DNA from 2 places in the Alkalihalobacillus sp. MEB130 genome. Region 2 is predicted to be linked to the other one. Evidence: riboswitches for the same ligand, from Rfam matches in the RefSeq annotation. Region 2 holds a riboswitch; the other holds the start of a gene.
The links. A riboswitch is a leader RNA that binds a small molecule or an ion and turns the genes downstream of it on or off. The one in region 2 is predicted to bind cobalamin.
Positions count from the first base shown of each region.

Region 1: linked by a shared signal. The riboswitch ahead of N0O92_RS03585 (ABC transporter substrate-binding protein) and the one ahead of N0O92_RS05895 (DUF4430 domain-containing protein) in region 2 are both predicted to bind cobalamin.

Region 1 covers NZ_JAOANA010000002.1:367,201-372,709, forward strand. Annotated here, with positions in the region: gene N0O92_RS03575 (adenosylcobinamide amidohydrolase) at 1-798, opposite strand, end outside; gene N0O92_RS03580 (FecCD family ABC transporter permease) at 791-1,864, opposite strand; gene N0O92_RS03585 (ABC transporter substrate-binding protein) at 1,827-2,837, opposite strand; cobalamin riboswitch at 3,003-3,205, opposite strand; gene N0O92_RS03590 (GTP-binding protein) at 3,439-4,620, shown strand; gene N0O92_RS03595 (FAD/NAD(P)-binding protein) at 4,719-5,509, opposite strand, start outside.
Region 2 covers NZ_JAOANA010000004.1:112,423-117,931, forward strand. Annotated here, with positions in the region: gene N0O92_RS05885 (energy-coupling factor transporter transmembrane component T) at 1-437, opposite strand, end outside; gene N0O92_RS05890 (DUF4430 domain-containing protein) at 439-1,320, opposite strand; gene N0O92_RS05895 (DUF4430 domain-containing protein) at 1,393-3,324, opposite strand; cobalamin riboswitch at 3,455-3,648, opposite strand; gene N0O92_RS05900 (S8 family peptidase) at 3,769-5,088, opposite strand; gene adhE (bifunctional acetaldehyde-CoA/alcohol dehydrogenase) at 5,270-5,509, opposite strand, start outside.

The DNA of each region.
Region 1 (5,509 bases), on a different contig from region 2:
GAAAGGCTCTTTAACAACTGAGAAATTGGGTGTCATTAACAGTTGGGGCTTTGGGACATTTGGATGGGACTGAGTGTTCACATCGACTTCATAGACTTTTTTCAATTGTCCTTCTTTACGTAATGTATCAACGCCCCCAACATCGAGAAAAGCTCCATTATGAAGCAACGCCACTCGGTCAGCATAAAGAGAAGCCACATTTAAATCATGTAAAATGGCAAAAATGGTTAACTCCATCGACTTTTGACGTTCTTTTAATAAATCTAGCATTTGAAACGTATGCTTAATATCTAGATGATTCGTAGGTTCATCTAAGAGTAAAAGTTCTGGTTCTTGTGCTAACGCTTTGGCCAACAAAACCCTTTGTTTTTCACCACCACTAATCATCCGAAAAGGTGTTTTTCGGTAATGAGTGACTTGTGTAATTTCCATTACTTCCTCAATTACTTGCAAGTCTCTCTTTGATAATTGCTTGAAGAGCCCCTTTTGGTGGGGATAACGACCTAGACTAATAATTTCTTCTACAGTATAGTCAAAAGAGATTTGAACTTCTTGTGATAACACAGCTACCTTTTTTGCTTTCTCAAGTTTAGAAAGAGAGGAAATAGGTTTAGATGATAATAGAATATTCCCTTTTTGAATTGGAAGTTGTCCCGTTATTAATTTAAATAAAGTCGTTTTACCACTTCCATTTGGACCGAGTAGAGAGAAAAATTCACCTTTTTTGATTTCCAAATGTAAACCATTAATAATAGAGTTGTTGTTGTATCCTCCAACCAAATTCTCAACTTTAATCACTTCGATCCCCCCTTCCCATTCGTTCTCTTATTAATAGTAGAGCAAAAACAGGTGCCCCTATTAAAGCCGTAATTACTCCAATCGGTAATTCTTTTGGCGCTATAATCGTTCTCGCAACTAAGTCTGCTAGTATAAGAAATGCTCCACCTGTAAGCATTGATAACGGAAGAACATGCTTATGGTTAGGACCTGTTAAAAGCCTCACTAAATGAGGGATAACAAGACCAACAAAGCCTATTGAACCAGAGACAGCTACAGCGGCTCCTGTTAATAAAGAAGCGCCAATTAAAATATAGGTCTTCCCCTTTTTCACGTTTACTCCGATATGATCCGCCGCGTTCTCTCCTAACGCTAGAGCATTCAGTTCTCGGTAATGAATGAGCAGCATACATGAACCAATAATCGTAAAAGGGACAATTAATTGTACGTGGCTCCACCCTCTCATTCCTACACTGCCGTATAACCAATAAATGATCTGTGTCATCGCGTCCCTGTCACCTAAAGAAATAATTAAAGAGGTAACAGCACCAATAAAGGCACTAATAATAATTCCCGCAAGGATGATTGTTTCAATGGCCAAACTACGACTACTCAATCGCACGAGACCAAACACAACTAATAACGTAATAAATCCACTTATTATCGCAACAACCGGCAAAGTAAAACTTCCTAATCCGACAATCGTCACTTGAAAGAATAAAACAGATACCGCTCCAAGTGCTGCACCTGATGAGACACCGATCGTATAGGGATCAGCAAGCGGATTGCGTAAAAGTCCTTGAAAAGCAGCACCAGCTAGTCCAAGAGAAGCTCCAACGAAAAAGGCAAGGAGAACACGAGGGAACCGAATATTCCAGATAATCATTTCTTCATTTCTAGGAACCTCTTCTAACCATCCAAGGTTCAAACTATTTTCAGCAACAATATGTAAAATGATAGGAATCGAAATGATAACACTGCTTACCAATAAACCAAGGAGGGTTGTACCAAGTACAAACCCTCCAATTACGATATACAACCAAACAATCTTATTGCTCAAAAACGTCAGGATAGATAAGTTTCGCAAGAGTTTCCACTCCTTCGATTAAACGAGGTCCAGGACGAGTAACTGTATCATTATCAACATCATATACTTGTTCATTTTTAATTGCAGGTACCTCAGCCCATCCATCACGTGCAAGAACATCGTCTCTTGGATTCTCTACATAGTAACCATACGTCGTTATAATAACATCAGGGTTCAATTGAACAATCTCTTCTTCTGTCAAAGTTACCCAACCCTCTTGTTCTTCTGCTGCATTAATAGCTTGAATCGATTCAAGCATTTCATGCATAAACGTATTTTGTCCAGTTGTAAAGATATCTGGAGCTGGCGAAACTTCAACCCAAACTTTTTTCTGTTCTGTAACCAATTCTTCTGCTTGTTCTTTAATAGCGTCGTGGCGCTCCTTCATGTCAGAGATGATTTCTCCTCCTGCAGACTGACTTCCAGTAACAGTTGCAATCATTTCAATCTTATCGTAAACATCATCAAATGAAGTTGAACTTCCAACAACGACAACGTTAATGCCCGCTTCTTCGTATTGTTCCAGAATATCTGGGTGTGTATTGTAATGATAATCTGTTACGAGTGCAATATCTGGTAATAGAGTAAGAACTAGTTCGGCATTCATATCTTGACCGCCTACCTTTTCAACTTCAAGGGCTTCGGCAGGGTAATTACAAAAATCCGAAACACCAATTACTTTATCTCCTAATCCTAAAGCAAACGTGATCTCAGTATTACTCGCTTGAATAGAAACAATCGATTCAGGCTCTGTTTCAATTGTTACTTCGCGACCAGCATCATCTGTAATCGTAACTGGAAAGAGATCGTCACTATCTCCTGAGTCACTTTTTTCCTCTTCAACATCTGATTCAGTAACACTTGGCTCATCTGGACTATTTTGCTCTTGGATTCCACAGCCAACAATGATAGCTGCCATAAAGAATAATACTAGACCAAACAACCCCCACTTTTTCAAAAACTCAACATTCATTTCTTCTTTCCCCCTTTAATTTTGAGCACAAAAAAACGCTATTCCATAGGAAAAGCGTGAATGTTAAAGACACATATGTATTCAGTCTATAAGTCATATAAACCTAATAGCAATCTACATAAATGGTAAATTACTTGCGCTTTAAACATTCCTTTCCTCGAGGAAGCTTAATCGTACAAATAGGCAGGTCTCCTGACTTACGAATCATCGTAGGTTATCCTTCCCATGTGACAACACACAGTGGATTTAATCTAACCATCCTCATCGTATACAGTGGCGGGACCGTGTTGGATTTACACCAACTTCCCTCTTAGTCTTAAATGTAGAAAAACATGAACATTCAAGAAACCTATTTGTCTAATATTCATTTTTAGCTCTATGAGCAATTATAAGAGAGTTATATGTACTTTGTAAATAAGCCTTTTAATATTATTTTTACTACGATAGAAAATGAACAAAATTTGTAAACTCTCATCTAAGAAATTGTTCTATCATTCATAAGGTGTTTACAAATAGATAAAAGAACGATAAAATACAAATCGTAACCATTACTATTTGTGAAGATTAAAGAAACACTATTGAATGACAAAGGAGAACGATCATGCAAAAAATTCCTGTTACCGTACTAAGTGGGTACTTAGGTTCTGGTAAAACAACATTGTTAAATCACATCTTATCCAACCGCGAAGGATTAAAAGTTGCGGTCATTGTTAACGATATGAGCGAAATAAATATTGACGCCAGGCTCGTTAAAAATAATGGTTTCACTAGAACAGAAGAAAAATTAGTAGAACTTCAAAACGGCTGTATTTGCTGTACTCTGCGAGAAGACTTAATGCAAGAGGTTGAGCGAATCGTGGACGCAGGTAATATTGATTATATTGTAATTGAATCTTCAGGTATAAGTGAACCTGTTCCTGTTGCTCAAACATTTACGTATAGTGACGAAGAACTCGGGATTGATTTAACGAAAAAGTGCAAGTTAGATACGATGGTAACGGTTGTTGACGCGAACCGCTTTTGGGATGATTATGCATCAGGTGAGTCACTTCTTGACCGTAAAGAAGGTACAGATGAAAACGACACGCGTGAAATCTCAGACTTGCTAGTCGATCAGATCGAATTTGCTGATGTTATTGTCCTTAATAAGATTGAGATGCTAAAAGAAGTCGATAAAAAAGAATTACTAGGATTCTTACGTAAATTAAATGCTGACGCAAATATTATTCCAACGTCTTACTCAAAAGTTGACTTAGTTTCGATTTTGGATACTAACAAATTTGATTTTGAAAAAGTTAGTCAATCTGCTGGCTGGATCAAAGAATTAAATGAAGAGCATACTCCAGAAACAGAGGAATATGGAGTTTCTTCCTTTGTTTATCGAAGCAGAAAGCCATTTCACCCTGAACGATATATGAACTGGTTAGAAAATTGGCCAGTAGACGTTGTTCGCGCAAAAGGATTTATTTGGATTGCATCAAGAAACAACATGGCTGGCTTACTATCTCAATCAGGTTCTTTAGTTACTATTCAAGGTGCTGGAGAATGGGTAGCTGCGTACCCCGAAGAAGAGCAACACCAAACTCTTCTTGATGATCCGGAACTCCAAGCAAAATGGCATCCAGAATTTGGTGACCGAATGACCGAACTAGTCCTAATTGGAATCGACATGGATCATGAGCAAATAAGCAGTTCTTTAGATCACTGCTTATTAACCGATATAGAAATGGCTTCAGATTGGACAAAACTACATGACCCACTCCCTCAATATATAGAAGCGTAATTACTCGGATGTTCACAGAAATGAAATAGGAAGGAGATTCTTTGTTTTTAGAATCTCCTTCCTATTTTTCATTATGATACTTTTCACTTACTTCTCATTTATCTCATTTGAGATTGAACAATTCTCTCCGCTCCTCTTCTAGCACCTGATATGTTTCTAGAGACTGGTCCAATTACCAGTTCAGCCAATGCACCCATTACATAAAGATTTTCTCCCCATTGCAAAGAGTCTTCGGATACAATCGGATACCCGCAATTTGCACAGTGCAGTTGTTCCTTTTCTATAGTAGGTTGTAACCATTCGATACCTGGAGGAGAGGCGTGAAAACCCGTAGCTAATAAGACATGGTCTGTTCTAATAGATGTCTTTTCTAATTCTAGTACTATTTCCTCTTTTTCATATAATGCTTTGGATACGTTATCAATTAAGAGTTCAAGACGCCCTTCCCTACCCGCACTTATTACTTTCATCTTAAGCTCTTGTGGGATTGACCCTCTGAACCTTGCATTAGCAATAATCTTCCTTCTTTCTTCAAGACATGTAACCTTTTCAAATGATTTCATCTTCTTCGGACCTAACCAACCTGGATCGGAATCAAACTGATGTGTACGAAGGGGATGTCTTGTAAGCAGTTTTACTTTTCCTGGTCGTAAGTTACTCCATTTTAAAGCTGTATGTATTGCACTTATTCCTCCACCTATAATGACTATTTCTCCCTCAGAAGAGATATGCTGATTTTCATTGTTATCATAGATATGGTGAATATTAGCTCCTTGTACTTTCAATTCACTTGCCCAACCTGGCCAACACGGCTGGTCACTTAATCCCATTGCTAACACCACATTCTTACTCTTAATTTGTCTTTCTCCCATTAGTGTAACTAGCCAGT
Region 2 (5,509 bases):
ATAAAACGAAGAGTTAGCATAAGAAGAACAGCAAATTGCGGTAAAAATTTCGAAAAAAGATACAAAAGCTTATTCGGTGTCATCACTTCATTATAAGAAACGAATAAAGCAATGATACTCATAATCGTTAAAGCTGTCATTCCCCCATAGACAATCGCCTCTAACGTGAATCGGTGGTTGAGTATTTCAAATAACAGGTGCTGACCTCGCTCGTTAAAGAGTGGATTAATTAGGAACACAAGCAATCCGCTTGAAAGAATGAGAACCCCCCATCGCCTAACACTTCTAAACCGATCCTGGACGTAATGCACGAGCAAAATGAGAAAAAAGACAGCACTCAAACTTATTGGGTGCTGCATGAACATGATAAGGATAATGGTACCAACATAATACAAAAACGTAACAAATGGATGGAGATGGTAAAAATAGGCATTCATATTAGTTCCCCGTATAATCTTCTGTGTAAATCCACTCGATCCGATCACCATCACTTACATTCGTTGCCCCTGCGCTTCGACTCAAATTGGATCCATTTATTTTTGCAACCCAGCCACTACGAGGACCATAATCAAATTCATATATGTTTTTAATCCCCGCGACATACGCTGACGAACCTCTTCCACTATAATCAACATGAATGCTTCTTTTGCTAGCTTCATTTACCAAAACATCTAATACGGTTTCCCCGTCTTTAATCGCAACCGATGTTTGGCTAATAATGGCTCCTACATCTTTTGGACCAGAGACAATAAGAGTCACTTTTGGCTCAGCTTTTTCTTCTTTTTTCGGTTCTGATTCAGGAGTCGGCTTTGGTGTTGGCTTCTGCTCCTGTGTCACCTGTTCTTTTGGTTTCTCAGTTGAAGGTGTTTGCTTTTTTGGTTCCTTTTCATTTGTTGGTGAGATCGTCGATTTTTTCTCACTAGCGGTTTTCTCACTCGTTTCTGAAGACTTAGTAGAACTACTACTACTACTACTACTACTACTACTACTACTACTACTACTACTACTGTTATTACTTTGGTTAGTAGTTGAAGGGGGCGTGTTACTAGTCTTTTTTTCTACTGCCTTTTCTTTTACAACTTCTGCTTCTTCTCTCTTTTCCGAAGATTCTTCCGGAATTTCCTCTTCAATCTCAACTTGCTCTTCCTCTAATACATCTTCTTCAACAACATCTTCTTCAACCTCTATTTCTTCCAAAGCCTCTGTGAGCGTTTCCTCTTCTAGTTCAGCAGTTGTTTCTGCTGTACCACATCCAATTAAACTAACAACAATCAAAATGGAAAATAGGAACGTTATCATTTTTTTTCTAAGACTATTCATGAGTACCTCCTTTTGAAAAAAGAAACCCTCCTGTACAAGGACAAGAGGGCTATTTTATTGCCTGTAAATAAACTACACGTTCATTCTCTTGGATCTAGCATAAACATACAGCGCCAGTCCAACTAATAAAATGAACGTTCCTAACAACATCCAGTTATATGTGTTTGTCGCGGTAGTAGGAAGTCTGTCTCCAGTTTGTTCTGGCGAAACTTTTTTTGTTGCTCCTACTTCAGTTGAAGTTGGTTCTTCTGTGCTAGAATTAGAATCTTTCTTTGGTGCAGATTCTGCTTTCTCCTCTATTTCTTCTGTCTCTGGTTGTTTAACGACAGGTTGTTCTGGTTGTTCTGGTTGTTCTGGTTGTTCTACTTCGTTTACTGGCAAATTATACAAAGAACTGTTTCCTTGCATAAATAATTGATAAGCTACAATTCCACGGAATCCTTGCTCAGTGGAGAATGGATCACTTTCATCCCCACCTTTCCAATCAAATCCGCCATCCGAATTTTGAAAAGAAAGTAAAAACTCAATTAAACTACCTTTATCACTCGTGAATTTTACACTATGAGCATCGATTCCTAATGCGGATAAGGCAATAACGACTTGTGCAGCAGTTGAACTATTATCAACTTTTCCAGTTTGATAAGCCTCTGCTACAAATTCAAGTGCAACTTCTACAGCTAGTTCTACATGGTTATCATTCATAGATAATGCAGACATTTCACTGCTCTTAACATAAGGAGCAAGAGCTGTCAGAACCATTGATGTCGTATCAACATCACTTGTTGAGCTTAAATCCCAAGCCCAACCGCCATCATTATTTTGCTTTTCTAATAAATAATCTACTAATTTTTCACGTGTCCACTCTGCATCTTCTGGCACTTCAAAATTAGCACTATCTAATGCAATTAAACCATATATAACTCCGTTTAACCCTTGTCTAGTTACGTTGCCATTATAAATAGCTTCAACAAGATTATACCCTTCAAAATTAGTAGGGTCTCCTCCTGCAGCTAAAATTCCTAACGTATAACGCTCATAATCCGTAATGTTTCTAAAATGTCCTTCTGCTTCCGTTATTTCTTGTTTCACTTTTTCTAAATAACGATTCGGAATCGTTTTCCCCGCTTGTTTTAATGCTACAGCTTGCCATTCACCAATTGTACCAGCTAGGATGTAGTCACTTGCTGCATCAACAGATGTTTTAACAAGCTCTTGATCGAAACTAGGCTGAGTCTCTTCTTTTACTTCTTCTTGCTTTTCTTCGGCTTGTTCTTCTTCCGTTACACCTTGTTCATGTTCCTCTACTAATTCCTCAGACGGTTCCCAAGACTCATACTTAAAGGAGATTTCATCTCCATCTTCTAGTACATAGCTGCCTGCTCCAACTTGAGCAGACTCACCATTAATATATAATGCCCAGTAATACGTCCCTTCTGCCTCTACCCCACCAATTCCATGAATCATCGGTCCATATTGTTCATGAATGCTGAAGTCTACATCTTCTACCATGACCGTTAATAATTGAAAAGCTGTTGCCCCTTCAATAAAAGGTGTACTAGCTGGTTCAAAAATCGTATTTTCGTTTCCAATAACTGTAATAGACGCACTATTGGATGTTGTCGTCCAGTCAACATATTTAAACGTTAATTGATCTCCTGCTTGAACGACATAACTATCTGCACCTACATATGAGCTAATGCCATTAATATAGAAAGCCCAATAATATGTATCTTCCGCTTCTACACCTTTAATGGAGGTAATATATTTCCCCCACGTTTGATCTTCATATTGAACATGTTCTTCTCCAACTACTTTCAGAAGAATGTCAAAAGCTGTATCTCCATCTTCCAAAACAAAATCGGTTGGATCAACTACAACCTCATTATCTCCAACTATTTTAATTGTTTCATTGTTAGAATTTGCGAATGTAGCTGTTGGAATTCCACCAAAAGCAAGTACAAACACTAATAAAAAGCTCACAAACAAATTTGTAACACTCTTCATTCTCTTCTCTCCCTAATCTGATTTATTTATTTTGGCATAAAAAAAACCTCTTAATAGAGGTGAAGACGTTAAGGAGCAGAAATGAAACAAAACTATTTCCGTCTTAACACCCTTCTATCCTCGTAGAACGTGGTGAAAATAAAAATAGGCAGGTTTCCTGGCTCATGATCATCGCTCCCTATGCCTTCCCATCTACTTAGACAGTGACATGTTATAGGTTGCTCTCATTTACAGTGGCGGGACCGCGTTGGCTTTTAACCAAACTTCCCTATTAAGCTAGAAGAATCATTCGATTGTTCTAGCACCTATTTATATTACATATTTTTATGTCGACATTATTATACAAAAAAACAGATAGATTTGTATATATTTTTTTAGGCACTGATAGAAGAGGGGTCTGACCCTTACCCCCAGGGGGTAAGGGTCAGACCCCTCTTTAGTGTACTAAATTGAACGCTCTGCATTGATATAGCCGGCACCATAAATGTTCCGGTCTCTGTTATTCCATAAATCTGTTCCATTTTTAAGTCGTTGTTTCACTTCCTCTGGTGTCAAATCTGGATGTTGTTGTAACATTTGTGCGACAATCCCGGCGCAAATAGGAGTGGCCATTGACGTTCCTGATAGAACAAAATAATCTGTATTAATTCTGCTTCCTTTTTGTAATTTATCTAAATATGATCTAGGCGACCTTAATGAAACAATGTTTACACCCGGGGCAAGTATATCAGGACTTTGACTACCATATATCGTTGGTCCTCGGCTTGAGAAATTTGCAACGACATCATCACTCCGGTCTACCGTATCCCGATCATCAAGGGCACCAACAGTAATGACCCTTTCGCTTACACCCGGACTCGCAATCGTGTATGGATCAGGTCCCGAATTCCCAGCGGCTACACAAACAACGATTCCTCTTTCCCACGCTTGCTCGACTATACGTACCATTGGATCATCAGAGACATGTTCATACTGCTGTGCAGGGGCACCTAATGACAGATTTATTACGTGTATTGGTTGATTTGGATTGCGATTGTTATAGTCGATACACCATTGTACACCTTGCATGACCGTTTCAAGGGAACCAGATCCAACCTTATTCAATACTTTGACCCCAACTACATTAGCTTCAGGAGCAGGTCCCATGTACATGCCATTTGACGCTGCCCCATTACCAACAGCATCCCCAGCACAATGAGTTCCATGCCCATTATCGTCATATGGCTCGCTTCTTTGATTAATAAAATCAACGAAATCAACAATCCTTCCCGAGAGATCTTGATGAGGATGAATTCCTGTATCTAACACTGCAACAGTCACTCCTCTTCCAGTTAGCACTCTCTCATTCCGAATCACGTTTCTCGCATTTGCAGAGCTGACAGCTGTATTAAGCAAAGCTTGAACTTCTCGATTCAAAGAAATTTTCTTAATTTGAGGACAACCTTCCAGAAGCTCCTCTAGTACGGCAGGAGTTAAATCCGCACTACAACAAGATATAGCAGAAAATTCATTTCTCATTTTACTCCCGAAATGCCTATTAAAAATTTGATTCATATTTAAGCAGCCTTCTTTGTAGCAACCACCTTTAAATTCTATAATCACGCTCATTCTTCGAGTTCTTTTCATTGCTCCTTCTACCATCTTATGCAAAAAACAAGGCGTCCACTTAAATGGTTTGTAAAGGTGTAAAACCTTCTCACGTAACGGCTTATCCATTTTATGAGCATAAGATCGAACCATTTGCACCATTTGAAAGCCAAACACTTCTCATACCTCCTTTAAATTTAAGATCATAGTAATCTATGAAGGTCAAAGGAAGTTTGGCGCAGTACTTGTCTCTCTCTAGTAAAAATATGCTCGTAACTATAGTAAAAATAACTAGTAGACAGCAAAAAAGAAGGTGTTCCATGGCTTACTAGACCATTAGAACACCTTTTTGCGATTGTTACACACCTTTATACGCTAAACGATAGACTTCTGCTAACTCTTTTACTAATGGCAATTTTGGATTTGCCGTTGTACATTGATCTTCAAATGCACGTTCTGCTAAATATTCTACTTTGCTTTCGAATACTTTTTCATCGACGCCATTCTCTTTAATACTCATTGGAATATCCATTTCTTTTGCAAGTTTAATAATCGCTTGAACGAGGCTTTCTACTCCTTCTGCTGTTGTAGCAGCTGG